3 regions of the Pseudomonas sp. LBUM1651 genome follow, and region 2 is predicted to be linked to each of the others. Evidence: predicted binding sites of a transcription regulator. Region 2 holds the regulator's gene; each other region holds the start of a gene.
The links. The regulator sigma-54, encoded in region 2, starts transcription at its own class of promoters, with help from an activator protein. The targets are predictions, from matches to a motif close to ANTGGCATNNANNTTGCTNT.

Region 1: glnA (glutamate--ammonia ligase) is a predicted target of sigma-54. The motif match lies at 4,510-4,529, and genes of this name have one in related genera.
Region 3: ACA066_RS08815 (circularly permuted type 2 ATP-grasp protein) is a predicted target of sigma-54. The motif match lies at 5,494-5,513, and genes of this name have one in related genera.

The regions. Positions count from the first base shown of each region.
Region 1 is NZ_CP166805.1:326,502-336,312, forward strand. It holds gene ntrC (nitrogen regulation protein NR(I)) at 1-295, opposite strand, end outside; gene glnL (nitrogen regulation protein NR(II)) at 292-1,377, opposite strand; gene ACA066_RS01625 (DUF4124 domain-containing protein) at 1,608-2,228, opposite strand; gene ACA066_RS01630 (DUF4124 domain-containing protein) at 2,225-2,734, opposite strand; gene glnA (glutamate--ammonia ligase) at 3,009-4,415, opposite strand; gene thiI (tRNA uracil 4-sulfurtransferase ThiI) at 4,744-6,198, shown strand; gene typA (translational GTPase TypA) at 6,338-8,158, shown strand; gene ACA066_RS01650 (YkgJ family cysteine cluster protein) at 8,347-8,787, opposite strand; gene ACA066_RS01655 (glycogen/starch/alpha-glucan phosphorylase) at 9,046-9,811, shown strand, end outside.
Region 2 is NZ_CP166805.1:932,544-942,354, forward strand. It holds gene rapZ (RNase adapter RapZ) at 1-710, opposite strand, end outside; gene ptsN (PTS IIA-like nitrogen regulatory protein PtsN) at 713-1,177, opposite strand; gene hpf (ribosome hibernation-promoting factor, HPF/YfiA family) at 1,190-1,498, opposite strand; gene ACA066_RS04225 (RNA polymerase factor sigma-54) at 1,573-3,066, opposite strand; gene lptB (LPS export ABC transporter ATP-binding protein) at 3,250-3,975, opposite strand; gene lptA (lipopolysaccharide transport periplasmic protein LptA) at 3,975-4,523, opposite strand; gene lptC (LPS export ABC transporter periplasmic protein LptC) at 4,510-5,082, opposite strand; gene ACA066_RS04245 (KdsC family phosphatase) at 5,090-5,614, opposite strand; gene ACA066_RS04250 (KpsF/GutQ family sugar-phosphate isomerase) at 5,614-6,588, opposite strand; gene ACA066_RS04255 (ATP-binding cassette domain-containing protein) at 6,864-7,673, shown strand; gene mlaE (lipid asymmetry maintenance ABC transporter permease subunit MlaE) at 7,673-8,470, shown strand; gene mlaD (outer membrane lipid asymmetry maintenance protein MlaD) at 8,470-8,937, shown strand; gene ACA066_RS04270 (MlaC/ttg2D family ABC transporter substrate-binding protein) at 8,949-9,605, shown strand; gene ACA066_RS04275 (STAS domain-containing protein) at 9,602-9,811, shown strand, end outside.
Region 3 is NZ_CP166805.1:1,899,567-1,909,377, reverse strand. It holds gene ACA066_RS08835 (acetyl-CoA C-acetyltransferase) at 1-688, opposite strand, end outside; gene ACA066_RS08830 (c-type cytochrome) at 1,282-2,112, shown strand; gene ACA066_RS08825 (transglutaminase family protein) at 2,284-3,093, opposite strand; gene ACA066_RS08820 (alpha-E domain-containing protein) at 3,090-4,040, opposite strand; gene ACA066_RS08815 (circularly permuted type 2 ATP-grasp protein) at 4,052-5,461, opposite strand; gene ACA066_RS08810 (ribonuclease E inhibitor RraB) at 5,863-6,204, opposite strand; gene ACA066_RS08805 (hypothetical protein) at 6,422-6,655, opposite strand; gene speE (polyamine aminopropyltransferase) at 6,878-7,753, opposite strand; gene ACA066_RS08795 (PLDc N-terminal domain-containing protein) at 8,009-8,200, opposite strand; gene ACA066_RS08790 (hypothetical protein) at 8,270-8,800, opposite strand; gene ACA066_RS08785 (methyl-accepting chemotaxis protein) at 8,979-9,811, shown strand, end outside.

The sequences.
Region 1 (9,811 bases), 610 kb from region 2:
CACCGCCCTGATAGGACGCGACAGCGCTGTCCAGATCGGAGTGCGCGGTCATGATGATCACTGGCAACCGTGGGTGTTGCTCGCGAATCCGTGCCAGAAGGTCCAGACCGCTGGCACCCGGCATGCGGATGTCGGAGATGATCACGTCCGGCTGCTGGCGCGCCAGACGGCTCATCACGCCATCGGCGCTGTCGAAGCTTTGCGTGGTCATGCCTTCTTGTTGCAAGGCTTTTTCCAGGACCCAACGGATAGAACGGTCGTCATCGACGATCCACACGGTTTCACTACGGCTCATGTCGATGTGGCTCCTTGTTCCAGTGGCAGAAAGATCGAGAAGGTGGTGTGGCCTGGGTGGCTGTCACATTCGATCAGGCCCTGGTGCTGGCTGATGATGTTCTGGGTAATGGCCAGGCCCAGCCCGGTACCGTCCGGACGGCCGCTGACCATGGGAAAGAAGATGGTTTCCTGCAACTCGGCGGGAATGCCCGGACCGTTGTCGATGATTTCGATCTTGGTCACCAGGCGATGGCGCACATGGCCGATGGTGAACTGGCGCATGGCGCGGGTGCGCAAAGTGATGCGGCCCAGGCGCAGCTCGTTCTGGCTGCTGATGGCCTGCATCGCGTTGCGCACGATGTTCAGGACGGCCTGAATCATCTGCTCGCGGTCGATCAGGACGTCGGGAATGCTCGGGTCGTAGTCGCGCACCAGCGTGATGCAGCCTTGGCTTTCCGCCTCGACCAAATGACAGACGCGTTCAAGCACTTCGTGGACGTTGCACATGGCCAGCGACGGCAGTTTGTTGGAGCCGAGCATGCGGTCCACGAGGTTTCGCAGGCGGTCGGCTTCTTCAATGATGACGTTGGTGTAATCGCGCAGACTTTCTTCCGGCAGTTCGCGGGCGAGCAACTGGGCTGCGCCGCGAATCCCGCCCAAGGGGTTCTTGATTTCATGAGCCAGGCCGCGCACCAGCATCTTGCTGGTTTCCTGTTTCGACAGCTGCGCCTCTTCCTTGGTGATCCGCAACAAGCGGTCCCGCGGATGGACTTCCAGCAGCAGCATGGTGGCGCCGTTGGCCAGGATCGGTGTTACCGCGTAATCGACGGTCAGCGTCTGGCCGGTGAGGGCCGTGAGCATCGCTTCGCGCTTGGTAAATGGATGCGCCTGCTCGACCGCCTGACGCAGGGAATTGAGTGCTTCGGTGGATTCGGTGAACAACTCGCTGATGAACTGCCCATGGCTACGCTGGCCGCTGATGGCCAGGAGCATCTCCGCCGCCGGGTTCATGTACTCGAGGCGCAGTTCGGCATCGAGCAGAATGGTGGCGGTGGTGAGGTTGTCGAGTAGCAAACGGTGTAGTGCGTCGCTAATGGTCATCGGGACCTCTTTTGGAGCAGGGCGCGCGCATGAATAAAGCGCTGATGCGAGGAAAATGCAAAAACCAAACCAAGGCTCCGAAAAGAAGCGTTAAAGGCCTGAAACGGGCGTTTGACGCTCGTTTGCGTGGCGCTCTGCCAGCTTTCGCGGGTACTTTCGAACCAAAATGGGTTGGAATGTGGGTACGGTGCAACCTATTGCACCAATATAGTGCGCAAAGCTGAGCGACGCTAAAAGAAGCGCTGGAAGAGATTTTTTTCTTCTTCAGGTTTGTCTTTGAGCGGACATTCCGGTCGTTGGCCGTAGTCGGTTAACGTGCAGGGTTTGACCTGACGTTTTTGCGCGAGGGAGATGCGCAGCATGTGGAAGGGTTGATTGGCCGTGCGCTCGACGGTACGGCCGTGCTCATCGAGAATTTCTACCGACAGGTTATGGCTGCCGCGGTCGATGTTGCCCAAGGCAAATACCGGGCTCGGACCGGGTTCAGCGGTGGGCTGCCCGTCCAGCAACAAACGGTAGCGATGACCCCGTTGCAGGCCGGGTTCGCTGGTGATGCTGACAATCAACTCGCCGGCGCTGTTGCGGATCGTGGCGTCGGGCTCGGGCACCAGTACTCTGAGTAGGTCGTAGCGGAGCAGAGGTTTGGTTTCGGTTTTTTTCTCGGCAATCACCGGCGTTGCGCCGGTCGGGGTGGCGGACATGCGGTTGTTCGTCGCTAACGGCACGCGCTTGGCGTTGCGGGAACCGGGCTGGTCAGTGAAGACCCGATTGCCCTGGGCGTCGATGTAAGTGAAGACTTCGGCCGACACGGGCAGCACGATCAGGCAGGCGATCAACAGCCACAACCTCACGGCTTGTGCACCCGCTGGACGGTGAAGGTCACGATCGGACTCTGCTGGACGACGTCTTCCCCCTCGATCACCTGGACCGCGAGGCTGTGAGTGCCGCGGTCAATGTTGACCAGTTGCAGGATCGGCACGTTGCTCGGCTGGCCGTAAGGCTGATCGTCCAGCAACAACCTGAATAAATGCGGACCTTGCAGGCGGGGTTTGATCAGCACGTTGACGGTGAAGGTGCCGTTGTTAGCGCGCAGCGCCTCGGTGGTGGGCAAGTTGGTCAGCTCCAGCACCTCGTAGGCGCTGCGCGGCTGTTCGCGGCTGGTGGCTTCGACAGGTGGGGCCGGAGGTGCCTGGCGCTCGACACTATTGAGCGGTGGCAACTCGACCGGCTGAGCCTCGACGCCATCGGGTGGTTGATTGCTGTAGGCGGTGTTGCCGTTGGCGTCAGTGTACTTATAGATCTGCGCTGCGGCGGGCAGGGCGATCAACAGCAGCATCAATAGAAAACCACGACCCATAAAATCGACCAGAAACGAAAGCGTTGGGTAGCAGCATAGGTCAGGGCTGGGGATTGGCCCAAGCGGTTAACATTTGGGCATGATTTACCGATCTCTCCCAAACACCACAAATCCCCTGTAGGAGCCGGCTTGCTGGCGATGGCGCCCGCGAGAACGCTATCGCCAGCAAGCCGGCTCCTACAGGGGACATTGTCGGCCGTTAAATCGCGTCCACAAAAAAGGCCTCCCGAAGGAGGCCTCTTTTTGTCACGCCGCTTGTGCAGACGCTACCGGATCAGCAGCTGTAGTACAGCTCGTATTCCAGTGGGTGTACGAAGGTACGAACCTTGATTTCTTCTTCGCTTTTCAGAGCGATGTAAGCGTCGATGAAGTCATCGGAGAACACGCCGCCTTTGGTCAGGAACGCACGACCTTTGTCCAGCTCTTCCAGGGCTTCTTTCAGGCTGCCGCAAACTTGTGGGATCTCTTTCGCCTCTTCAGGCGGCAGGTCGTACAGGTTTTTGTCAGCTGCGTCGCCAGGGTGGATCTTGTTCTGGATGCCGTCCAGGCCAGCCATCAGCAGTGCAGCGAAGCCCAGGTACGGGTTGGCTGCCGGATCCGGGAAGCGGGCTTCGATACGGCGAGCGCGAGGGCTGGACACGTAAGGAATACGGATCGAAGCGGAACGGTTGCGAGCCGAGTAGGCCAGCATGACCGGGGCTTCAAAACCTGGGACCAGACGCTTGTAGGAGTTGGTCGACGGGTTGGTGAAGCCGTTCAGGGCCTTACCGTGCTTGATGATGCCGCCGATGAAGTACAGAGCGGTGTCGGACAGGCCGGCATAGCCTTCACCAGCGAAGGTGTTCTTGCCATCTTTGGCGATGGACAGGTGAACGTGCATACCCGAACCGTTGTCGCCGTACAGAGGCTTAGGCATGAAGGTCGCGGTGCGGCCGTAGGCATCGGCAACGTTGTGTACGCAGTACTTCAGGGTCTGAACTTCGTCAGCCTTGGCTACCAGGGTGTTGAATTTCACACCGATTTCGTTCTGACCGGCAGTCGCCACTTCGTGGTGGTGAACTTCGATGGTCAGGCCCATTTCTTCCATGGCGTTGCACATGGAGGTACGGATTTCGTGGTCGTGGTCGAACGGCGGAACCGGGAAGTAGCCGCCTTTGACGCCTGGACGGTGGCCTTTGTTGCCGCCTTCCACGTCCTGGTCGGACATCCACGAACCTTGTTCGGAGTAGATCTTGAACATCGAGCCGGAGATGTCGGACTTGAACTTCACTTCGTCGAAGATGAAAAATTCTGGTTCCGGACCAACAAATACGGTGTCACCGATACCGGTCGACTTCAGGTATTCCTCAGCGCGCTTGGCGATCGCACGTGGGTCGCGGTCGTAGCCTTGCATGGTCGAAGGCTCGATCACGTCGCAAACCAGGATCAGGGTCGGCTCTTCGGTGAACGGGTCGAGGACGGCAGTGCTGTCGTCCGGCATCAGGATCATGTCGGAGGCTTCGATGCCTTTCCAGCCAGCGATGGAGGAACCGTCGAACATTTTGCCTTCTTCGAAGAAAGCTTCATCCAGCGCGTCGCGAGCCGGCATGGTCACGTGGTGCTGAGTGCCTTTGGTGTCCGTGAAGCGCAGATCAATCCACTTGACGTCATGATCTTTGATGAGTTGAACCGACTTCGACATAGTGTCCTCCGGGTGGATTAGGGCTGGTAGTGGATGCCCTTAAATGTTTGTGATGCCGGCGCGAATACTCTGCCAAGGCAACCTGCCTCACAAGGGAGCAAATTGCATGCCAGTGCCCCAGCATGGGTTTTTTGCCCCAATATCACGCTTATAAAGGCACGAAGCACCGATGCGCGCAAAATCACGCCCTTTAATGTAGCGTTAAATTCCTCAAATGATCCGTTTTGGTGCGTGGAAAACCTTCTGCACATTAACTGGTTAAACCTTGAGCAATTTCCGCTATAATCCGCGCCCCCCTTTTTCGGCTGGCCCAGCACGCGCTGTTTTCATGAAACTAATCGTAAAAGTCTTCCCCGAGATCACCATCAAGAGCCGCCCGGTACGGATGCGTTTCATCCGCCAGTTGGCTAAAAACATCCGCACCGTGCTCCGCGATCTGGACCCGGCCGTGGTGGTGAACGGTGTGTGGGACAATCTCGAGCTTGAAACCCGCGTGACTGAGCCCAAAGTCCTGAAGGACATGACCGAGCGCCTGAGCTGCATGCCGGGTATCGCGCATTTCCTGCAGGTCGACGAATACCCGTTGGGCGACTTCGATGACATCGTCGCCAAGTGCAAGCTGCACTTCGGTGATTCGCTGGCCGGGAAGATTTTTTCGGTGCGCTGCAAACGCGCCGGCAAACATGAATTCAGTTCGATGGATGTCGAGAAATACGTCGGCAGCCAACTGCGTCGTCAGTGCGGTGCCGCCGGAATCTCGCTGAAAACGCCTGCAATCGAAGTCCGCATCGAAATTCGCGACAAACGGTTGTTTGTGATCCACAGCCAGCACAACAGCATCGGCGGTTATCCGCTGGGTGCACTGGAGCAGACGCTTGTACTGATGTCCGGCGGCTTCGATTCCACTGTTGCCGCTTACCAGATCATGCGCCGTGGCCTGATGAGCCATTTCTGCTTCTTCAATCTGGGCGGGCGGGCCCATGAACTGGGCGTCATGGAAGTCGCGCACTTCATCTGGAAGAAGTACGGCAGCTCCCAACGCGTGTTATTTGTCAGTGTGCCGTTCGAGGAAGTGCTGGGAGAAATTCTCGGGAAAGTCGATAACAGTCATATGGGTGTAGTTTTGAAGCGTATGATGTTGCGCGCTGCTTCCCGTATTGCCGATCGGCTGGACATCGAAGCGCTGGTTACCGGCGAAGCGATTTCCCAGGTGTCGAGCCAGACGCTGCCGAACCTGTCCGTGATCGACTGCGTGACCGACAAGCTGGTCTTGCGTCCGCTGATCGCCAGTCACAAGCAGGACATCATCGACCTGGCCAACGAAATCGGCACTGCCGACTTCGCCAAGCACATGCCGGAGTATTGCGGGGTCATCTCGGTGAACCCCAAGACCCACGCCAAGCGTCCGCGTGTGGAGCATGAAGAGAAAGAATTCGACATGGCGGTCCTTGAGCGTGCGCTCGAGAACGCCAAACTGGTGCCGATCGATCGCGTGATCGACGAATTGGGCCAGGACTTGCAGATCGAAGAAGTCAGCGAAGCACTGGCGGGCCAGATCATCATCGACATCCGTCACCCGGATGCCGCTGAAGACGAGCCGCTGGAACTCGGTGGCATTGAGGTACAGACGATGCCGTTTTATGCATTGAACGCTCGTTTCAAGGAACTGGACCCTACTCGCCAGTACCTGCTGTATTGCGACAAAGGCGTGATGAGTCGCCTGCATGCCCACCATTTGCTCAGTGAGGGGCATGCCAATGTGCGCGTTTATCGACCGAGCTAAGAGCCCGGGGCTGTTTGCCTGTGGCCTGCGTCATCGGCCCCCCGACTCTGCCGTCAAGCTGTAACGGCAAGGCCTGACTCTACTGTTAATCGCTGCCAAGACTTGTCAGCACACCGAATCCTCTGATCGAGATACACAAGTGATCGAAAATCTACGCAACATCGCCATCATTGCTCACGTTGACCATGGTAAAACCACCCTGGTAGACAAACTCTTGCGTCAATCCGGCACTCTGGAGCGCAACGAGCTCAACGACGAGCGCGTGATGGACTCCAACGACCAGGAGAAAGAGCGCGGTATTACCATTCTGGCGAAAAACACCGCCATCAACTGGAACGGCTTCCACATCAACATCGTGGACACCCCGGGCCACGCCGACTTCGGCGGCGAAGTTGAACGCGTAATGTCGATGGTCGACTCCGTTCTGCTGCTGGTTGACGCTCAAGACGGCCCTATGCCGCAAACCCGTTTCGTGACCAAGAAGGCTTTCGAAGCCGGCCTGCGTCCGATCGTGGTCATCAACAAGGTTGACCGTCCAGGCGCACGTCCGGACTGGGTTCTGGACCAGATCTTCGACCTGTTCGACAACCTGGGTGCCACCGAAGAACAGCTGGACTTCAAAGTCGTCTACGCCTCGGCCCTGAACGGTATTGCCGGTCTGGAACACACCGCCATGGCGGAAGACATGACCCCGCTGTACCAGTCGATCGTCGACAACGTACCGGCGCCGAAAGTCGACCGTGACGGTCCGTTCCAGATGCAGATCTCCGCTCTGGACTACAACAGCTTCCTGGGTGTTATCGGCGTTGGCCGTATCGCTCGTGGTCGCATCAAGCCGAACACTCCGGTTGTCGCTATCGACGCCGACGGCAAGAAGCGTAACGGTCGTATCCTGAAGCTGATGGGTCACCACGGTCTGCACCGTATCGACGTTGAAGAAGCAGCTGCCGGCGACATCGTCTGCATCAGCGGCTTCGACCAGCTGTTCATCTCCGACACTCTGTGCGACCCACTGAACGTCGAAGCGATGAAGCCGCTGACCGTTGACGAACCAACCGTTTCCATGACCTTCCAGGTAAACGACTCGCCTTTCTGCGGTAAAGAAGGCAAGTTCGTGACTTCCCGTAACATCAAGGAACGTCTGGACAAAGAGCTGCTGTACAACGTTGCTCTGCGCGTTGAAGAAGGCGACTCGGCTGACAAGTTCAAAGTCTCCGGCCGTGGTGAGCTGCACCTCTCGGTACTGATCGAAACCATGCGTCGCGAAGGCTTCGAAATGGGTGTTGGTCGTCCGGAAGTGATCATCCGCATGGTTGACGGCGTGAAGCACGAACCGTACGAAAACGTGACCATCGACCTGCCGGAAGAATCGCAAGGTTCGATCATGGAGCAGATCGGTATCCGTAAAGGCGACCTGACCAACATGGTTCCGGATGGCAAGGGTCGTGTGCGCCTTGAGTACAACATCCCGGCCCGTGGCCTGATCGGTTTCCGTAACGAGTTCCTGACCCTGACCTCCGGTGCAGGCATCCTGACTTCGATCTTCGACCGTTACGACGTGATGAAGTCCGGCGACATGTCCGGCCGTCAGAACGGCGTGCTGGTTTCGGTTGCTACCGGTAAGGCTCTGACTTACTCGCTGGAAACCCTGCAAGCTCGCGGCAAACTGTTCCTGGGTCACGGTGAAGACGTGTACGAAGGTCAAATCGTCGGCATCAACAGCCGCGACAACGACCTGGGCGTCAACCCAACCAAAGGCAAGAAGCTCGACAACATGCGTGCCTCGGGTAAAGACGAAACCATCGCTCTGGTTCCGCCTATCCGTTTCACCCTGGAACAAGCTCTTGAGTTCGTGCAAGAAGACGAACTGTGCGAAGTGACTCCTAAGTCCATCCGTCTTCGCAAGAAGATCCTGGGCGAAAGCGAGCGTACCCGCGCTGCCAAGAAGTCCGGTAACTGAGTCATTTAGTTAGCTGACAAAAAAACGCCCCCGACCGCAAGGTCGGGGGCGTTTTTGTTTGTCCGGGGTTTGTGCGGTGTCTGTTCCGGCCCCTTCGCGGGCAAGCCTCGCTCCTACAGGGATCGCGTAAATCCTGTAGGAGCGAGGCTTGCCCGCGAAAGCAATCTGTCAGGCAGCGAGATTCCGGATCAAAACTTCTCTAGCGTGCGACGGCTACTGCTGGTCTCACGAGCCACTTCCTTCGGCTTGTAAGCGCAATACCCCGGCCGCGGCCCGATTTTCGGGTGATTGCGGCAAGTATCCGGGCGCTTTTCATAAATAGTGCACAGACGGCTCTTACGATCCAGGTACAGGCAATCGTTGTTGCTCATGCGCTGGAGGGTGAAGATCTCGGTTTTCTGGCTGTAGCGCTCGACGATCCCTTCCTTCTGCAACCGCTTGGCGATGTTCTTCGCCGGTTCGCCGCGCTCGAACTCGTCGACGATGCCGATACGGATCAGATCCTTGATCTTGACCTCGACCGGCAAGGTGCAGCAGCTGGATACACACGAGCCGCACATCGGCGCAGAATATTTGGCCCAGGTATCGAGGCGATCGATCTCTGCGGCGGCGATCAGGTTGGGCTTCATCATCGGTTGTTACCAGCGTGTGTATCAGGGCGCGCGATCATACCGGGACTGGTGGATTTTTGAACAACCTTTCGCCAGATTTTTTCTTTGCGCCCAATAAACACCGTTAATCCGGCACGGCCCCTGCATTGATTCAGACACACGACAATGTAATGCCGGCCTATCTCGCACTAACAGGAAAAACTGCCGAACCAGAGCCCACGCCGCCTGTCTGACCGTCTAGGCTGAACTACTTCACGCTCGCTCGAGGTCCTATCGATGACTCAAGAACCACTTGTTCGCGAAGCAGAGGTGGCCGCATTTCGCGACGCCGTCTTGACCAAGCTCACCTACGCGGTGGGTAAAGACCCGGATCACGCCTTCGACCACGACTGGTTCGAGGCCATTGCGCTGGCCGCGCGCGATCACATGGTCGAGCACTGGATGGATCACACCCGGCAGATCTATCGCAAAGGTCAAAAGCGGGTTTACTACCTCTCCCTGGAATTTCTCATTGGCCGGCTGCTCTACGACAGCCTGAGCAACCTGGGCCTGCTGGACGTTGCTCGCGAAGCGATGACCGAGCTCGGTGTCGATATTGAGCGCATCCGCCTGCTGGAGCCCGATGCGGCCCTGGGTAACGGTGGCCTCGGTCGTCTGGCGGCGTGCTTCATGGAAAGCATGTCGACCCTCGGCATCGCCGGCCATGGTTACGGCATTCGGTATGAACACGGCTTGTTCCGTCAGGCGATTGTCGATGGCTGGCAGCAGGAACAGACCGAGCACTGGCTGGATTTCGGTAACCCATGGGAATTCGAACGGCCAGAAGTCGTTTACACGATCGGCTTCGGCGGCAGCGTGGAAACCGTCACCGACGAAAACGGCAAGTCCAAGCAAGTCTGGTCCCCGGCGGAAACCGTGCGCGCCATTGCTTACGACACGCCGGTAGTCGGCTGGCGCGGGGCGAGCGTCAACACGTTGCGCTTGTGGCGTGCCCGCGCGATGGAAGATTTGCACCTTGAGCGCTTCAACGCCGGCGACCACT
Region 2 (9,811 bases):
CGGGGCAGCCATTTGAGCAGGTACGTGGAGATGTCCTGGAACATCTCCTCGACGTCCGGCTGGGCCGCGAGGTACTCGGCAACCGGTTGATCAAGCCCGGACTGATCGCGTAGCTCCGGCTTCCAATAGGGGTTCGGCAGGCAGCGCACGTCGAACACCAGATCGGCATCCACTGGCATGCCCCGCTTGAATCCGAAAGACTCCACCAAAAAAGCAGTGCCGGGTTCCGGCTGGTTCAGCAGGCGCAACTTGATGGTATCGCGCAGCTGATACAGGTTCAGGTTGGTGGTATTGACCTTGAGATCGGCGAGGTCGGCAATCGGCCCGAGCAGGTTGGTTTCATCGTTGATCGCCTCGGCCAGCGAGCGATTGGCGCTGCTTAGCGGGTGACGACGGCGGGTTTCCGAAAAGCGCTTGAGCAAGGTTTCTTCGTCGGCATCCAGGTACAGGACATCGCACTGGATATGTCGGCTGCGGACTTCTGCGAGCAGTTCCGGAAAACGGGTCAGGTGACTCGGCAAGTTGCGTGCGTCGATGGAGACGGCAACCAGCGGCTGCGCAAGCTCAGTATGAATCAACGCACGTTCAGCCAGTTCCGGCAGCAACCCGGCGGGCAGGTTGTCGATACAGTAATAGCCGTTGTCCTCGAGAACATCGAGTGCGGTGCTTTTACCTGAGCCGGAACGGCCACTGACGATGATCAAACGCATGATTAGTGCCCGTTTTGCTCGTCCAGGACAACCTGATACAAGGCTTCATTGCTCGCGGCGCTGCGCAGGCGATCACGGACTTCCTTGCGATCAAGCATGCTGGCGATCTGGCGGAGCAATTCAAGGTGCGCATCGGTAGCCGCTTCCGGGACCAGCAGAACGAACAGCAGGTCAACCGGGGCGCCGTCGATGGCGTCAAAATCGATGGGAGCGTCCAGGTGCATTAAAGCACTGATGGGCGAGGTGCAACCTTTCAGCCGACAGTGGGGGATAGCGATGCCGTTACCAAAACCGGTCGAGCCAAGTTTTTCACGGGCAATCAAAGCCTCGAAGACATCTTGCATCTCCAGGGCCGGCACTTCGCGGGCGATCAGATTGGCAATTTGCTCGAGGGCTTTCTTTTTGCTGCCGCCCGGCACGTTCACGAGGGAACGGCCGGGGGTCAGGATGCTTTCAAGTCGGATCATGGGTTGGGAGTGTTAACGACCGGTCGCGCCCTGGAGGAGGCTTTGGGTCTTTTCCTTATGCTTTTTGAGTTGTTTATCCAGCTTGTCGGTCAGCGCGTCGATCGCCGCGTACATGTCGGTATGTTCCGCGTTTGCGACCACTTCATTGCCGGGAATATGCAGCGTGGCTTCGATTTTCTGCTTCAGCTTCTCGACCGTCATCGTGACTTGCACGTTGGTGATCTTGTCGAAATGCCGCTCTAATCGTTCGAGTTTTTCGCCGATGTAGGTGCGAAGCGGTTCGGTCACTTCCAGTTGGTGTCCACTGATGTTGACTTGCATACAGCTTCTCCTTCGTTGCCAGTGCATAAAGCGGTAGATCAGATGATCTACCACTGGAACGCTGTGGCGTGGCTCTACATCAACCGCTTGCGTTCGCTCGAAGGCGCGATCCCGAGGGATTCGCGGTACTTGGCGACGGTGCGGCGAGCCACCTGAATGCCTTGTGCCTCCAGTAAACCAGCGATCTTGCTGTCACTCAACGGCTTTTTCTGATTTTCCGCCGCAACCAGTTTTTTGATGATCGCGCGGATCGCCGTGGACGAGCATTCGCCGCCTTCGGAGGTGCTGACGTGGCTGGAGAAAAAGTATTTCAGCTCATATATACCCCGAGGGGTATGCATGAATTTTTGCGTGGTCACCCGGGAAATCGTCGATTCGTGCATGCCCACCGCTTCGGCGATGTCATGCAGCACCAACGGTTTCATCGCTTCGTCGCCGTATTCCAGAAAACCGCGTTGATGCTCGACGATCTGGGTGGCAACTTTCATCAGGGTTTCATTACGGCTCTGCAGGCTCTTGATGAACCAGCGGGCCTCTTGCAACTGATTGCGCATGAAGGTGTTGTCGGCACTGGTGTCGGCGCGGCGCACGAAACCGGCGTATTGGGCGTTGACCCGCAGCCGCGGTACCGATTCCTGATTAAGCTCCACCAGCCAGCGCTCGTTGTCCTTGCGCACGATCACGTCGGGAACGACGTATTCGGCTTCACTGGACTCGATCTGCGAGCCAGGGCGTGGGTTGAGGCTCTGTACCAGTTCGATGACCTGGCGCAGTTCATCTTCCTTGAGCTTCATGCGGCGCATCAGCTGGCTGTAGTCGCGGCTGCCGAGCAAGTCGATGTAGTCGGTGACCAGGCGCTTGGCCTCGGCCAGCCAAGGCGTCTTGGCGGGCAACTGGCGCAATTGCAGCAGCAGGCATTCACCGAGGTTGCGGGCGCCGATGCCGGCCGGTTCGAATTGCTGGATGCGATGCAGGACGGCTTCGATCTCGTCCAGTTCGATGTCGAGTTCCGGATCGAAGGCTTCGAGGATCTCCTCGAGGGTTTCGTCCAGGTAGCCCTGATTGTTGATGCAATCGATCAGGGTCACGGCGATCAGACGATCAGTGTCGGACATCGGCGCCAGGTTCAGTTGCCACAACAGATGGCTTTGCAGGCTTTCACCGGCCGATGTGCGGGTGGTGAAATCCCACTCGTCATCATCGTTGCTCGGCAGGCTGCTGGCGCTGGTTTGGTAGACGTCTTCCCATGCGGTGTCGACGGGCAGTTCGTTGGGAATGCGCTCGTTCCAGTCGCCCTCATCGAGGTTGTCCACCGTTGGGGCGGTTTCCTGGTAGGAGGGTTCTGAGACGTCGGCGTTGGGTTGCTGCTCGGCTTTGTCGGCCAAGGGGTCGGCGTTATCGAAGTCGTCGCCTTCTTCCTGGCGTTCGAGCATCGGATTGGACTCCAGGGCCTCCTGGATTTCCTGTTGCAGGTCCAGGGTCGACAATTGGAGCAGGCGGATGGCCTGTTGCAGCTGCGGTGTCATCGTCAGCTGCTGGCCCATTCTCAAGACTAGCGATGGTTTCATGGCAGGGGCTTAACACCTTATTCGCCGGCGCACATGCGCCATCCACTACAGGGCGCCGGAGCGCCAAACATAAGCAAATTATATGCCTGAAACTGCAACGTTTGCCTAGAGCGCTGTAACAATAAAAAACTGTTGATTTTTTATCGAGACAAGCGCTCGGCGACTAGCCAGACACCTCAGCGCTTACAGGCGGAACTCATGGCCCAGATAGACTTCTTTCACGAGGTCGTTGGCCAGGATGGTGGCCGAATCACCTTCGGCGATCAGTTGACCATCGTTGACGATGTAGGCGGTTTCGCAGATATCCAGGGTTTCACGGACGTTGTGGTCAGTGATCAGTACGCCAATGCCCTTGGCCTTGAGGTGGTAGATGATCTGCTTGATGTCGCCCACCGAAATCGGGTCCACGCCGGCGAAGGGTTCGTCGAGGAGGATGAATTTCGGACTGGTTGCCAGTGCCCGGGCGATTTCCACGCGGCGGCGTTCACCACCGGACAAGCTCATGCCGAGATTGTCGCGGATGTGGCTGATGTGGAATTCCTGCAGCAGGCTTTCCAGCTCTTTGCGACGATCGGCCTTGTCGAGTTCCTTGCGGGTCTCGAGGATGGCCATGATGTTGTCGGCGACCGAGAGTTTGCGAAAGATCGATGCTTCTTGCGGAAGATAGCCGATACCGGCCTTCGCGCGACCGTGCATCGGCTGGTGGCTGACGTCCAGATCGTCGATCAGGACGCGGCCCTGATCGGCCTGGACCAGGCCGACGATCATGTAGAAGCAGGTGGTCTTGCCGGCGCCGTTAGGGCCAAGCAGGCCGACGATCTGACCGCTGTCGATGGACAGGCTGACGTCGCGCACGACCTGACGGCTCTTGTAGCTCTTGGCCAGATGCTGAGCTTTCAGAGTTGCCATTACGGGGCCTTTTGCTCGTCGGTTTTCTTTTTCGGCTGGATCACCATGTCGATGCGCGGGCGCGACTCGGTCACGTTGGCGCCTGTGGCACGGCCGGCGCTGGCGAGCTTTTTGTTGGTGTCGTAGACGATTTTCTCGCCTTGGGTAACGTTGCCGTCCTTGTCGATGACTTTGGCGCGATCGATCAATACGACGCGGTCTTGCGAGGCGTGGTACTGGATGGTGACGCCGTAGCCCTGAACCGGCTTGGTGTCGCCAGCGGTCTGCAGCTGCTCGAAGTAGGCCAGGTTGCCCACCGAAGTCACCACGTCAATGTCACCGGCCGCGGTGCGGGTGATGGTGACCTTGTTGCCGGTAACCTTCATCGAGCCCTGGGTAATGATCACGTCGCCGGTGTAGGTGGCAACGCCGTTCTTGTCGTCCAGTTGGGCATCGTCGGCCTGAATGCGGATAGGCTGCTGTTGATCGTTCGGCAGAGCCCAGGCGCTCACGCTTCCCAGTGCTGCGCCCAGACCGAGCAAAATAGGGAGAGTTTTAACGAGCCTCATACTGTCCTCTTACGTTCGATAGCAGGTGTATCCTGCTTTCTTTCAAATACGCTTTCATTCCCTTGCCAGTCGAGACACCACCAGCGCCGTCGATTCTAACGGGTTGATCGGTCTGCGCATATTGCTGCTGCGGGAACACTGTCATGCGGGTGGTGGTAATCAGGGTCTTGCGGTTTTTCTCGTCGAAACGCGTGATGCGCACCGAGTCGATCAGTTCGACCTGGGTGCCGTCCGGATTGACTTCGCCATGTTCGCTCTGGACGTGCCAGGGGAATTGGGTGCCGCGGAACAGGTTCAGGTCCGGATTGGTCAACAACGTCACTTCGGTCGCCTTCAGGTGTTCAACCTTGTCGGACGTCATTTCGTACTGCAGTTTGCCGTCCGGCAGGTACTGCACGCTGTGGGCGTTGAGTGCGTAATAGTCGATCGCGCTTTCATCGACCGTAGCCACTGGCTTGTCGAGGAAGCGTTCCGGGCTGATGTTCCAGTAACCGACCGCCGCAAAAATCGCTGCGATGCAACCGAACACCAGGATGTTGCGAAATTTCTTGCTCAGCATAGTTGGCTCACAGGTACGCAGCGTTGGCCGCATCGAGGCGGCCCTGGGCGCGCAGGATCAATTCGCAGAATTCGCGGGCGGCACCCTCGCCACCACGGGCCTGGGTGATGCCGTGAGCGTGTTCACGCACGAAGCTGGCGGCATTGGCCACCGCCATGCCCAGGCCGACGCGGCGAATCACCGGCAGGTCCGGCAGGTCGTCACCGAGATAGGCGACCTGCTCATAGCTTAGGTTGAGTTGGGCGAGAAGTTCGTCCAGCACCACCAGTTTATCTTCGCGACCCTGATACAGGTGGGGAATGCCGAGGTTCTTCGCCCGTCGCTCGACCACCGGGGTCTTGCGGCCGCTGATGATAGCGGTCTGCACGCCGGCTGCCATCAACATCTTGATGCCCTGACCGTCGAGCGTGTTGAAGGTCTTGAATTCGCTGCCGTCTTCAAGGAAGTACAGGCGCCCGTCGGTCAGGACGCCGTCGACGTCGAATACCGCCAGTTTGATCTGTTTGCCGCGTTGCAGCAGGTCCGTGCTCATTACATTACTCCTGCACGCAGCAAGTCGTGCATGTTCAAGGCGCCGACCGGACGGTCTTCGCTGTCGACCACGACCAGCGCGTTGATTTTATGGTCTTCCATGATTTTCAGGGCCTCGGCGGCGAGCATCTCGGCGCGGGCAGTCTTGCCGTGGGCGGTCATGACCTGGTCGATCGTGGCGCTGTGAATATCGATGCTGCGATCCAGGGTACGGCGCAAATCGCCGTCGGTGAAGATCCCGGCGAGTTTGCCGTCGGCTTCCAGGATAACGGTCATGCCCAGGCCCTTGCGGGTCATTTCCATCAGCGCGTCCTTGAGCAGAGTCCCGCGCAGGACTTGCGGCAACTCCTGTCCGGCGTGCATGACGTTTTCCACTTTCAACAGCAGGCGTCGGCCCAGCGCGCCGCCGGGGTGGGAAAAGGCGAAGTCTTCAGCGGTGAAGCCGCGGGCTTCGAGCAGCGCAACGGCCAGGGCATCGCCCATGACCAGGGCGGCGGTGGTCGACGATGTCGGTGCCAGGTTCAGCGGGCAGGCTTCGTGTTCGACATGCACATTGAGATTGACCTCGGCAGCCTTGGACAGCGGTGAATCGGGGTTGCCGGTCACGCTGATCAATTTGATGCCCAGGCGTTTGATCAACGGCAGCAGGGTGACGATTTCATTGGTGGAGCCGGAGTTCGACAGGGCCAGGATGATGTCGTCGCGGGTAATCATGCCCATGTCGCCGTGGCTGGCTTCGGCCGGGTGCACGAAGAACGCTGTGGTGCCGGTGCTGGCCAGGGTGGCGGCAATCTTGTTGCCGATATGCCCTGATTTGCCCATGCCGACCACGACTACGCGGCCTTTGCTGGCCAGAATCATCTCGCAAGCGCGTACGAAATCTGCGTCGATAAGGGGCAGCAAGCCTTGTACGGCTTCCAGTTCGAGGCGGATGGTGCGTTGTGCTGATTGAATCAGGTCGCTGGATTGGCTCATGTCAGAAATCGTATAGCCTGATGAAAAGGCGGCGATTATAGCGGTAATGATCGAAACCCTCACGCAAGTTCGTCGCGCTTTGACATTCCCTGTTACCGAATCCCTCTAAATAACGCTTTTTACCGGTCAGGTTGCTCAACATGGCCAGGCTTGGCCCTTGGGCGCTTGGCCTTTGCAGTGATATAGTTCGCCGCCAGTTCGGCCTGCCCGGGAGGTATGTGCTTTCGCAAGAAAGTCAGGCGTCCGAGTGAGAGGCTGCATCGCAAGGAGTTTAGATGAGTGCCGATAACGCCTACGCGGTCGAGCTGAAGGGACTGACCTTCAAGCGCGGTGCGCGCAGCATTTTCAATAACGTCGATATCCGTATTCCGCGCGGCAAGGTCACCGGCATCATGGGGCCTTCCGGGTGTGGCAAGACCACACTGTTGCGTTTGATGGGCGCCCAATTGCGCCCGACCAAGGGTGAAGTCTGGGTCAACGGTCAGAACCTGCCGAAACTGTCGCGCAGTGATTTGTTCGATGCACGCAAGCATATGGGTGTGCTGTTTCAGAGCGGCGCGCTGTTTACCGATCTCGATGTGTTCGAGAACGTTGCCTTTCCCCTGCGCGTTCATACCGAGCTTCCGGAAGAAATGATCCGGGACATTGTCCTGCTCAAATTACAGGCCGTGGGCCTGCGTGGCGCCATCGACCTGATGCCTGACGAGCTGTCCGGCGGCATGAAGCGCCGCGTCGCGCTGGCCCGGGCGATTGCCCTCGATCCGCAGATTCTCATGTATGACGAACCTTTCGTCGGTCAGGACCCGATCGCCATGGGTGTATTGGTGCGCTTGATCCGCCTGCTCAACGATGCCCTGGGCATTACCAGCATCGTGGTCTCCCACGACCTGGCCGAGACCGCGAGCATCGCTGACTACATCTATGTGGTCGGCGAAGGCCAGGTGTTGGGGCAGGGCACGCCCGAGGAACTGATGAACTCGCAAGAGCCACGGATTCGCCAATTCATGACCGGCGAACCCGACGGCCCGGTCGCATACCACTTTCCAGCGACGGATTACCGCGCAGATCTTCTGGGGAAGCGTTGATGCGCAAGATTTCACTCATAGAACGCGTGCGCCGGTTCGGCCACGCCGGCATCGACGTGCTGGCGGTGTTCGGCCGTTCGACGATTTTCCTGTTTCATGCCTTGCTTGGCCGGGGCGGCATTGGCGGCGGTTTCGGCCTGCTGATCAAGCAACTGCATTCGGTGGGCGTGATGTCCCTGGTGATCATTGTGGTCTCCGGGGTGTTCATCGGCATGGTGCTGGCGCTGCAAGGGTTCAACATTCTGTCCAGCTACGGTTCGGAGCAGGCGGTCGGGCAGATGGTTGCCCTGACTTTGCTGCGCGAACTGGGCCCCGTGGTCACGGCATTGCTGTTCGCCGGACGCGCCGGTTCGGCCCTGACGGCTGAAATCGGCAACATGAAATCCACCGAGCAGCTGTCCAGTCTGGAAATGATTGGTGTCGACCCGCTCAAATACATCATTGCCCCGCGCCTGTGGGCCGGCTTCATTTCCCTGCCGGTGCTGGCGATGATTTTCAGCGTGGTGGGTATCTGGGGCGGTTCGTGGGTGGCCGTCGACTGGCTGGGTGTGTATGAAGGTTCCTACTGGTCCAACATGCAGAACAGCGTGACGTTCACTGATGATGTGCTCAACGGCATCATCAAAAGTATCGTCTTCGCCTTTGTCGTGACCTGGATCGCCGTATTCCAAGGCTATGACTGCGAGCCCACATCCGAGGGGATCAGTCGTGCCACTACCAAGACCGTGGTGTATGCCTCGTTGGCTGTACTCGGCCTGGACTTTATTCTGACCGCCTTGATGTTTGGAGATTTCTGATGCAAAACCGCACCCTGGAAATCGGTGTCGGCCTTTTCTTGCTGGCTGGCATCCTGGCTTTGCTGTTGCTGGCGTTGCGGGTGAGTGGCCTGTCCCCGAGCGCAACCACCGATACTTATAAACTTTATGCCTATTTCGACAATATCGCCGGTTTGACGGTCAGAGCTAAAGTGACCATGGCCGGTGTGACCATCGGCAAGGTCACGGCAATCGATCTGGATCGCGACAGTTTCACCGGTCGGGTAACGATGCAACTGGAAAAGCGCGTAGATAACCTGCCGACTGACTCCACTGCATCTATTCTGACGGCGGGCCTGTTGGGCGAGAAATACATCGGTCTCAGCGTGGGCGGCGAAGAAGGCCTGCTCAAGGATGGTGGAACCATCCACGACACCCAGTCGTCGCTGGTGCTCGAGGACCTGATCGGTAAATTCCTGCTCAATACCGTTAGCAAAGACGCCAAATGAGGAGCTTTTGAATGATCTCTACCTTGCGACGTGGCCTGTTGGTAGTACTCGCGGCCCTGCCGTTGATGGCTAACGCCGTGGCGGCGCCTTCCGCGCACGAACTGGTCCAGGACACCACGACCCGGTTGCTGGCGGATCTGTCAGCCAACAAAGAGAAGTACAAGCAGGATCCGCAGGACTTTTATACGGCGCTGAACACCATCGTCGGCCCTGTGGTGGATGCCGAGGGCATCTCCAAGAGCATCATGACGGTCAAATATTCGCGCAAGGCCACGCCTGCGCAAATGAAGACCTTTGAAGAAAACTTCAAAAAGGGCCTGTTCCAGTTCTATGGCAATGCCCTGCTCGAGTACAACAATCAGGGCATTGTCGTCGACCCTGCCAAGGATGAGTCGGGAGACCGCACCAGCGTTGGCATGACGGTCAAGGGCAGCAACGGCGCGATCTATCCTGTGTCCTACACGCTCGAAAAGATCAATGGCGAGTGGAAGCTACGCAACGTGATCATCAATGGCATCAACATCGGCAAGCTGTTCCGCGATCAGTTCGCTGATGCGATGCAGCGCAATGGCAACGACCTGGACAAGACCATCAATGGTTGGGCCGGTGAAGTCGCCAAAGCCAAGGAAGCCAGCGAGAAGCAAACCCCCGAGAAGCAAGCCCAATGAGTGTATCGGCCATTCGCATGAATGAATCCGGCGAGCTGATGCTTAGCGGGATGCTGGACTACCGCACCGGCCCGGGCCTGCGCAAGCAGGGCCAGGCGCTGATCAAGGCCAGCAAGGCCGCCGCCTTGGTGGTGGATTGTTCGGCGGTGTTGAAGTCCAGCAGTGTCGGCTTGTCGCTGCTGCTGTGTTTCATGCGTGATGCGGAG
Region 3 (9,811 bases), 970 kb from region 2:
TTTGCCCCATCATCTCGAAGCTCGGCTTGAGCTTGCCCAAGCCTTCAAGCGTGGAGTCGGCGCGGATGAATTCATCGTGATCGAGCAGGAGAATGCCGTTCTGGTCCCGTACCGGCACCAGCGATTTACTGAACGATCCATCGGCCCGGGCCCGCGCGGCTTTTTGCTGGGAATGCAGCGCGTAGGCATCGACGTCCTGACGGCTGAACCCTTCAAGGGTGGCGATCAGGTCGGCGCCTACGCCTTGCGGTGTGAAATGGCTGTGCAGATTGGTTTCCGGATCCAGCGCCCAGGCGCCGCCGTCGCTGCCCATCGGCACCCGGGACATCGACTCGACGCCACCGACCACCACCAGTTCTTCGAAGCCGGAACGCACTTTCATCGCCCCGAGGTTCACCGCTTCCAGCCCCGACGCGCAGAAACGGTTGATCTGCACACCTGCCACGCTGACGTCCCAATCGGACACTTGTGTCGCGGTTTTGGCGATGTCGGCACCTTGATCGCCGACCGGCGTCACGCAGCCCAGCACCACGTCATCGACCTGACTGGTGTCCAGCGAGGTGCGCTGCTGCAGCGCCCTGAGCAACCCGGCCACCAGGTTCACCGGTTTGACGCTGTGCAGGGCGCCATCGGCCTTGCCTTTGCCACGGGGCGTGCGTAACGCGTCGAAAATCAAAGCTTGGGTCATGACGTCCTCGAACCTGACGGTGAAAATACTGAGCCTTCACCTTATGCCGAGCCACCGCCGATTCAATGACCGCAATGCTCACGGACGTTGACGGACACGCTCAGACGGACGGTAGTGTGCTACCGGATTAACCGTTTCAGGACACCGAGCTGTCTAGCAAAAGGGCGGCAAAGAAGCTGGCAATAGGCCTCATGCCTTTTTTAAAGCAATAAGTGCGCACTCCATACGAAAGGGATCTAAACCACGAGTGACGCGGGCCCTAAGGTGAACATATGCGATGTTGTCGTCGGGTTTTGCCGAGGCGCTCGCCCTACAGGAAGTGCAACGCGCTGCCGTCATGGAGATATGCAGGCAGGCATCAGGAATAACAAAAAGGCGGTCAAGCCATGTTCAAACATTCGAAAGTACGTCAAGCCGGGCTCATTCTTTTCGCCACTACGCTGTTGTTGATTTTGCCGAACCTGACGAAGGTGATCGGTTAAGTCTGTTATTAAAAATACGGCGCCAAGGTTTTTTATCGCCTCATCAAAAATGTGACTGGCTCGCTACCCGGGCCAGCGTGGGTGTGCCAACCTTTGCGGCACTTCCACGACATGGACGGCGATCATTTGAAAACGCTCATTCTGCTCGGGGCCTTGCTGTTCGGCTCGCCCCTTTATGCCGCACAGCTGAACCTGGAGCTGGGCGCGAACAGTCGCACCTGGCAGACCGAGGAATTGCTCAAGCATCCTCAGTTACAGACCATCACGATTACCAACGACGTTTCCTATAAACGGGACATGAGCTATCGCGCCGTGCCTCTGGCGGCGTTGTTGACCGGCATCAAGCCTGACGATCACCTGCAAGCGGTGGCGCTGGATGGTTTTGCCGCTGAACTGGCGGCCGCTCCGTTGCTCAATGCCAAAGGCGCGCGAGCCTGGCTGGCGATTGAAGACCCGGCCAAGCCGTGGCCACCGCTGTCCGAAGGCAAGCCAGGTGCGGGGCCGTTTTATCTGGTCTGGACTAACCCGCAGGCGGGCAACATCAGCCCTGAACAATGGCCCTTTCAAGTGGCAAGCATCAAACGCATGGCGCCAGTGGCGGAGCGCTTCCCTGCCCTGTTGCCGGATCCGGCGTTAAAGGCGGACCATCCGGTGAATCTGGGGTTTGCACTGTTTCAGAAGAACTGCCTGGCGTGTCATCGTCTCAATGGCGCCGGGGATGCGCAGTTCGGGCCGGATCTTAATGTTCCGTTTAACCCGACCGAGTATTTTGGCGCGGACTTTTTGAAGCGGTATATCCGTGATCCGCAGAGTTTGCGGCAGTGGCCGCAGGCGAAGATGCCGGGGTTTTCGGCGCAGGTGTTGCCCGACGGCGATCTGGAAATGTTGGTGGGGTATTTGAAGCATATGGCTGGGCGCAAGCAGATCACAGCCAATAAGTAGCAGATACACCTGTGGCGAGGGAGCTTGCTCCCGCTGGGCCGCGAAGCGGCCCTCAAACCAGGCGACGCGATCCGTCATGCAAACCGCTTTTATCGAATTTGCGACTGCTGCGCAGTCGAGCGGGAGCAAGCTCCCTCGCCACAAAAGCACCTTCTCCCCAATAATTTATGATCACTGTTGTTGGACTGAGATCACCGGCATCGGCGTCGGCGACACAAACACCTTCGCATGCATCTGCTCACACCCGCCGCCGCGACGCATCCCGCGCACCGGACAGGCATCCAGGTAATCCAGGCCCACCGCCAGCTTCAAATGGCGCTCCGGCCGCGCCAGTTCATTGGTCACGTCAAAGCTGTACCACGCGTCATCCAGCCAGGCTTCCGCCCACGCGTGACTGGCCAGATGCTCGCAATTCTCGCTGTACAGATACCCCGACACATAACGCGACGGAATGCCCAGGCTGCGGGCGCAGGCGAGGAACGCGTGCGTGTGGTCCTGGCACACGCCCGAACGCCCGGCAAAGGCCTGAGCCGCGCTGGTATCCACTTCGGTGGAGCCCGGCGTGTAGGTCATGTGCTGGTTAAGGCCATGCATCAGATCGATCAGCGATGTGCGATCCCGACGCTTTTTGCATTCTTTCTCGGCGAACGCACGCAAGGCTTCGTCGGCTTCGGTCAGGCGCGTGAAACGCAAAAACGGCAGCGCCGACTGGCTCTCGTGCTCGGCTTCACGCAGTTCGTCGATGTCGACCTGGCCACGGGCGCCGATGATGATCGCTTCATGCGGCTCGTCCATGGTCAGCACATGCAGGATGTTGCCGAACGGATCGAGTTGCGCGCGCACCGGGCGCGGCAGGTCGAGTTGCCAGCTGAGCACGTGCTGGCGCTCGCTGTCGTGGGGTGTCAGTCGCAGATACTGGATGCTCGCCCGCACCTGATCTTCGTAGTGATAGGTGGTCTCGTGGCTAATGGAAAGTCTCATGCAGCCTCCAGGTAGGAACTGTGTATGGCGTTACCCAACTGGCGCACCAGCGGGATGAACTCGGTCAGCCAGGCGTGCAGGCCTTCGTCGAGAATTTCGGTGATGCCGGTGTAGCGCAGGCGTGCGTCCATCTCCGCCGCCAGGCGTTGCGCGGGACGGCCGTTGGCGCCGGGCAGTTGGGCGAGGATCTGGTCGATTTCTTCGGTGCAGGCCCGTAGCGAACGTGGCACATCAGCACGCAACAGCAGCAGTTCTGCCACATGCCGGGCACCGGGAGCGTCGCGGTAGATTTCGGTATAGGCCTCGAACGACGACAACGCCCTTAACAAAGCGCTCCACTGGTAATAGGCGTGGGCTGTGCCGTCGCTGACCGCTTCGGCCTGATCGCCGGCCATTTCGTAGCGGGCGTCGAGCAGGCGCAAGGTGTTGTCGGCCCTTTCGATAAACGTGCCCAGCCGAATGAAACGGAACGCATCGTTACGCATGATGGTGCCGTAGGACGCGCCGCGAAACAGGTGCGAACGTTCCTTGATCCACTCGCAGAAACGGCTCATGCCGTAGCGACTCAAGCCCTGCTCGGCGATCCCGCGAATTTCCAGCCAGGTGGCGTTGATGTTTTCCCACATGTCGGCGGTGATTCGCCCACGCACTGCATGGGCGCTGGCCCGTGCGGCGCCGAGACAGCTGTAAATGCTCGCTGGGTTGGCCGCGTCGAGGGCGAAAAAGTGCAGCAGCCGCTCGGCATGCAGCTCGCCGTGGCGTTCGAGGTAATCGTCCAGGGTGCCGGTTATCAGCAGCGGCATGGCGAGTTCATGCAGACCGTCACCGCGTCCATCCTGTGGCATCAGCGACAGTGAATAACTGATGTCGAGCATCCGTGCGAGGTTTTCCGCCCGCTCCAGGTAACGCGACATCCAATACAAATCCGAGGCAGTTCTACTTAACATGGCAGGCTTCCTTAATCCTCAACCACCCAGGTGTCCTTGGTTCCGCCGCCCTGTGAGGAATTCACCACCAGGGAGCCTTCACGCAGGGCGACACGGGTCAAACCGCCGGGCACAACCCGGGTTTCGCGGCCAGACAATACAAACGGACGCAGGTCGATGTGGCGTGGAGCGATGCCGTTTTCGACAAAGGTCGGACAGGTCGACAGGGACAACGTCGGTTGCGCGATGTACGCGTGTGGCTTGGCCTTGATGCGGGCGCGGAACGACTCGATTTCCGCCGCCGTCGCCGCCGGCCCCACCAGCATTCCGTAACCGCCGGAGCCTTGGGTTTCCTTGACCACCAGGTCCGGAAGATTGGCCAGCACGTGGGACAGTTCAGAAGGATTGCGGCACTGGAACGTCGGCACGTTCTTCAGGATCGGTTCTTCATCGAGGTAGAAACGGATCATGTCCGTCACAAACGGATACACCGACTTGTCGTCCGCAACCCCGGTGCCGATGGCATTCGCCAGCACCACGTGGCCCGAGCGGTAGGACGACAACAGCCCCGGTACGCCGAGCATCGAATCCGGATTGAACGCCAGCGGGTCGAGGAACGCATCGTCGAGGCGACGGTAGATCACATCGACGGCTTTCGGCCCGTCCGTGGTGCGCATGAACACCTTGTCGTCACGCACGAAGAGGTCCGCGCCTTCTACCAGTTCAACGCCCATTTCCCGCGCCAGGAATGCATGCTCGAAAAACGCACTGTTGAAACGCCCCGGCGTCAGCACCACCACGCTCGGGTTATCGATCGGGCTGGAGCTTTTCAGGGTGTCGAGCAACAGGTTCGGATAATGGTCGATCGGCGCGATGCGCTGGGCCGAGAACAGTTCGGGGAACAGCCGCATCATCATCTTGCGGTCTTCGAGCATGTAGCTCACGCCGCTCGGTGTACGAAGGTTGTCTTCGAGCACGTAGTACGTGCCGTCGCCATCACGCACCAGATCGACGCCGGAGATGTGCGAATAGATATCCCGGTGCAAATCCAGGCCTTGCATCGCCAACTGGTATTGCTCGTTGGCCAGTACTTGCTCGGCCGGAATGATGCCCGCCTTGATGATGCGCTGCTCGTGATAGAGGTCGGCGAGGAACATGTTCAACGCCTTGACCCGCTGGATGCAGCCGCGTTCGACGATCCGCCATTCGCTGGCGGGGATGCTGCGCGGAATGGTGTCGAAGGGGATCAGGCGCTCTGTGCCCTGCTCGTCCCCGTAGAGCGTGAAGGTAATCCCGGCGCGATGAAACAACAGATCGGCCTCGCGTCGCCGTTGGGCCAGCAGTTCGTCAGGCGTCTCGGCCAGCCAACGGGCAAACTCCCGATAATGCGGGCGGACCTGGCCGCCGGCATCGTACATCTCATCAAAATAGTTGCGGATCATGCCGTACTCCTTGTCACCCGGACTTACAGGCCTTCGCAAGGCCCGTGCCATCGGCATAAACGCTTTTAAATCAATCGGTTAGATATTCGTCGCGCATACACCGCACCATTCCTGTGCGGTAAATACCCCAACCTGATTGCCCCCGCTTCATTGCGAAGCAATGCTTTCGCCTATCACCAGCATAGCCAGAGTTGATTTCACTGCCCGGCAGTGGCTGCGGATAATCGGCGCATTCGCTGGAAATGCTCACCGAACTTCCCTTTTAGCCGCCTGTTTAGGCGGCTTTTTTTTGCGCCGGGTTCTTGTTTCAGGATTTTGCCAAGGCTGTTTTCCATCGCCCACAAACGAAAACGGCCAACCCGAAGGTCAGCCGTTAGTGGATGTTGTCGCTGTTCATAGTGTTATGCGAGTAGCCCTCGTACCTCCTGCTTGACGCCCCACCCTTCGATGATGCCGCCCAAAGGCTCGACCACCGCCTCGAAGTCCTGCTCAAAGTCGCCGATGCCGTCATAGGTGGCGGACATCACTTTGCTCAGTTCCAGGGCCCATGCGCCGTCGTCGCGTACGCTGATCTGTGCATTCATGGATTCGCCGGAATAATGCCCTGCCGCCCTGCGTGCCCGCTCCTCGTCCGGGAAAATGGCGTAGAACTCGATGGGATGGAATCGTGAAAAGTCGAAACCGCCTTCTTTCATGCGGCGCAGCACCGAGCTGCTGATGTCTTCTTGATAGGCTGTGCTCATGAAACGTCCTCCTCAAACCGATGGATAGACTTTCCGTACTCCCGACGCCCGCAACCGAATGGTGCGAGCAATACGGCAACCACGTTGCCGCCGGGAAACAAGCATGTAGCTGACAAGACCAGACCTTAGCGATCCAATCGCTGATCTCGCTTGCAGAGTAGCCCCAAGTAAGCGCCGCTGCCAAGGCCTGGTGTTTCACGAGTGTGCCAGAGGTGTATCAGACGGGAGTAATGCCGAGGATTTGTATGCTGTTCTGGGTCTTGAGGTTTTTGACGCTAGCGTCAGCAGTCCGCCCCTCCAGATCGTTCAGATCCAGTTCGGCGGCGACGGGAAAAAGCCGCTCCTTGAGCAGTTTCGCGGCGTGCTCGTTGTCCGGGCACTCGTCGCACTCAAAGACTTCGTCGACAGTTTCGCCGTGGTCATCCACGAAAGTGATCTTCCACTTTTGCATCAGTGCCTCCTCGAACAAACCCGCAAATGGGCTTACAACTATCTGGACTTTTGGCCTGACTGATCGTTCAAACGGATTACGGCACGCAAGCATCAAAAACACAGGAGCTGTAGGAGCCGAGCTTGCTCGCGATAGCGTTCTATCAGCCGACATCTCTATCGACTGGACGGCAGTCATCGCGAGCAAGCTCGGCTCCTACAGGGTTATGCGTACTTCTTTAGTTTAGTCGTTGCTTGGCTTGTTGATCGCTTGCAGCACGTATTGCGGCAAGGCAAACGCGCCAATGTGGATTTCCGGGTTGTAGTAGCGGGTGATGATGCCGCTGCCGGCGAAGCGCTGCTGCAGGGTTTCGCGGGACAGTTTGCGATAGGCGGTATTGGTCGCGCCCCAGGCAAATGTCATCGAACCGCCGATGTAGGTCGGCACGGCGGCCTGATAGAAGTGCCAGTCCGGGAACAGGCTGCGCAGGCGCCCGGCGGTGGTTTTGACTTCTTCGATCTGCATGAACGGCGTGCCGTTCTGGGTCACCAGGATACCGCCCTCGTTCAGGCAGCGACGGCAGGCCTGGTAGAAGTTTTCCGAGAACAGCACTTCGCCCGGACCGATCGGGTCGGTGGAGTCGGAGATGATCACGTCGAACTTTTCGGTGGTGGTGGCGACGAAGCGCATGCCGTCATCGATCACCAGGTTCAGGCGTGGATCATCGAACGCACCCTTGGAGTGGTTCGGCAGGAATTCCTTGCACATGTCGACCACGGTGCCGTCGATCTCGACCATGGTGATGTGCTCGACGCCGCCGTGTTTGGCCACTTCACGCAGCATGCCGCCGTCGCCGCCACCGATGATCAGCACGCGCTTGGCACTGCCGTGCGCCAGGATCGGCACATGGGTGAGCATTTCGTGGTAGATGAATTCGTCGGCTTCGGTGGTCTGGATCACACCGTCCAGCGCCATGACACGGCCCATGCGCGGGTTTTCGAAAATCACCAGGTGCTGGTGTTCGGTGCGCACTTCGTGCAGCAGTTTTTCCATGCGAAAACGCTGGCCGTAGCCTTCGTAGAGGGTTTCCAGGTAGTCGCTGGCTGGGGTGTTGCTCATGGGAAGTGCTCCGATGAATGCGGGTGGCAACGGACGGTTACCCGCCCATGATGGCCAATCGATCTGCTCGATTGCCCGGGAAAGGCGCGCATTCTACGTCGCGGAAGATGACAGGTCGAACGTCAGTTGATGACGCGACACTGTCCCGTAGGAGCAAGGCTTGCCCGCGAAGAACGATTACACGATTTAACAGAAAGACCGCGTTATCGTTCTTCGCGGGCAAGCCTTGCTCCTACAGGGGCAGTGTTCGTTCTGTCAGATTCGCACGTTGCCCCGTGGCCCGGCGATGGCCCAGATGATCAGGCCCAGGACCGGCAGCAGCAGGATCAGCAGGACCCAGACGATTTTCATCCCGGTATCGGCGCCACTTTTCAGCACGTTGATGATTGCCCAGATGTCCAGGGCAAGAATGATCAGGCCAACCAGGCCGTTGAACGTGGAACCCATGGTGTCGCTCCCTAAGAGTGATGTTCACTCTTAGGATAGCCGGCTCCAGCGGGGTTCCGTTTTATTCCATCAAACGTGGATTGCCACTTTCAGGGCTTCCAGGGAAGGCGCGGCCACGATGCCGACCTCAGCGCACAACTCGAGCACACGCGGCACGTCGTTGCCATAGACCAGCACCACTTGCAGTTCGTCGTCCAGCAGCTGGCTGAAGTTCATCAGCGTGTAACCGCCGTTTTCCTTGTTCATGCTGCCCATCTGCACCTGGATGCGATTGAGCGCGGTCAGGGCTTCGGTCTTGGCCAGTTGCTTGGGTTTGATGTTGAAATCCACGCCCGGGCCGAACGACGCGACGATCTGCGCGAACAGGTCCATGTAGGTGTCGGCCTGGAACAGTACGGTTTCCGGCAGGCTGCCGACGACGACCCACTCGCCGAGCGGAATCGGGAAGGTGTCGTCGTAGTTGATGTCCGGATTGGCCGTCAGAAAAGCCTCTGGATCGGCGTAGGCCTGGGCCGCTTCGTCAGCGACTTTGAGGATTTCGTCTTCGCTCATGCACCCGGAGCTGATTTTGCTGATGAGTTCGACGAGTGCGGCTTTCATGGGGGCGGAATCCTGTAGCGAGGGAATTTTGAAGGCGCGAAGGATAGCGCATTACGCCCCGCAATTCCTGCGCGGAACACAGTCGGGAATGTTGACGCATATCAAGATCCGGCGCCTCGGGTAGCGGCACAATGCTGGCACCTTGCCAATGCTGTTTCCGCTATCAGAGAAGACCTCCATGGGTGCCTGGCTTAGCAACATCTCGCTGAAATATAAATTCTGGGCGGTCAACGCTGTCGCCTTCGTCACCACCCTGTTGTTGGTGTTGTACGCCGTACAACTCGAACAGCAGGCCCGCAGTCATGCCTCGCAAGCGTCCGCTCAGGCTCAGGCGCGATTGCTCAACGCCTGGCCTGCCGGACAAGCGCTGCCCAAGGCCGATCACCTGCTGACGTTCAGTCGCGGGCAGGCGCCGTTGCTGAACGAGCAGCCCGTGCCGGAATTCGCGGATGCCAACGGTTGGGTCGAGATCAACTCGATGCCGCTGTTCGGCGACAACCCGCTGATGGGCGCGGAAGTGTTCACGCGCACCGATGGTCAGCAGGTGGCGGTGATCGCTTATGGCCCGAGCCTGAGCCAGGTGTTCGGTGAGCGTTTCGCCAACTACGCCGTGGCGGTGTTCATTCTGATGCTGGCGATGCTCGGGGCGTCGCAACTGTTGATCCGATTTCTGCTCAGCCAGCTCAACACCTTGAAAGACGTGATGCTCCACGTTGAGAAAACCGGCGACCTGTCAGCCCGTGTGCCGCTGGCCTGCACCGACGAGGTCGGGCAGATGGCCGGCGCGTTCAACGCCATGCAGGCCGGTTATCAGCGGGTGGTCAACACCGTCGCCAGCACCGCCCGGCAACTGGACGTCGGCGCGGCGCGGCTGGCATCGAGCATGAACGAGGTCCGTCACGGCATGCTGGGCCAGCAAAGCGAAACCGACCAGGCCGCCACGGCGATCAACGAAATGACCGCCACCGTCTATCACATCGCCCAGCACGCCGGCGCCACCCGCGACCTCTC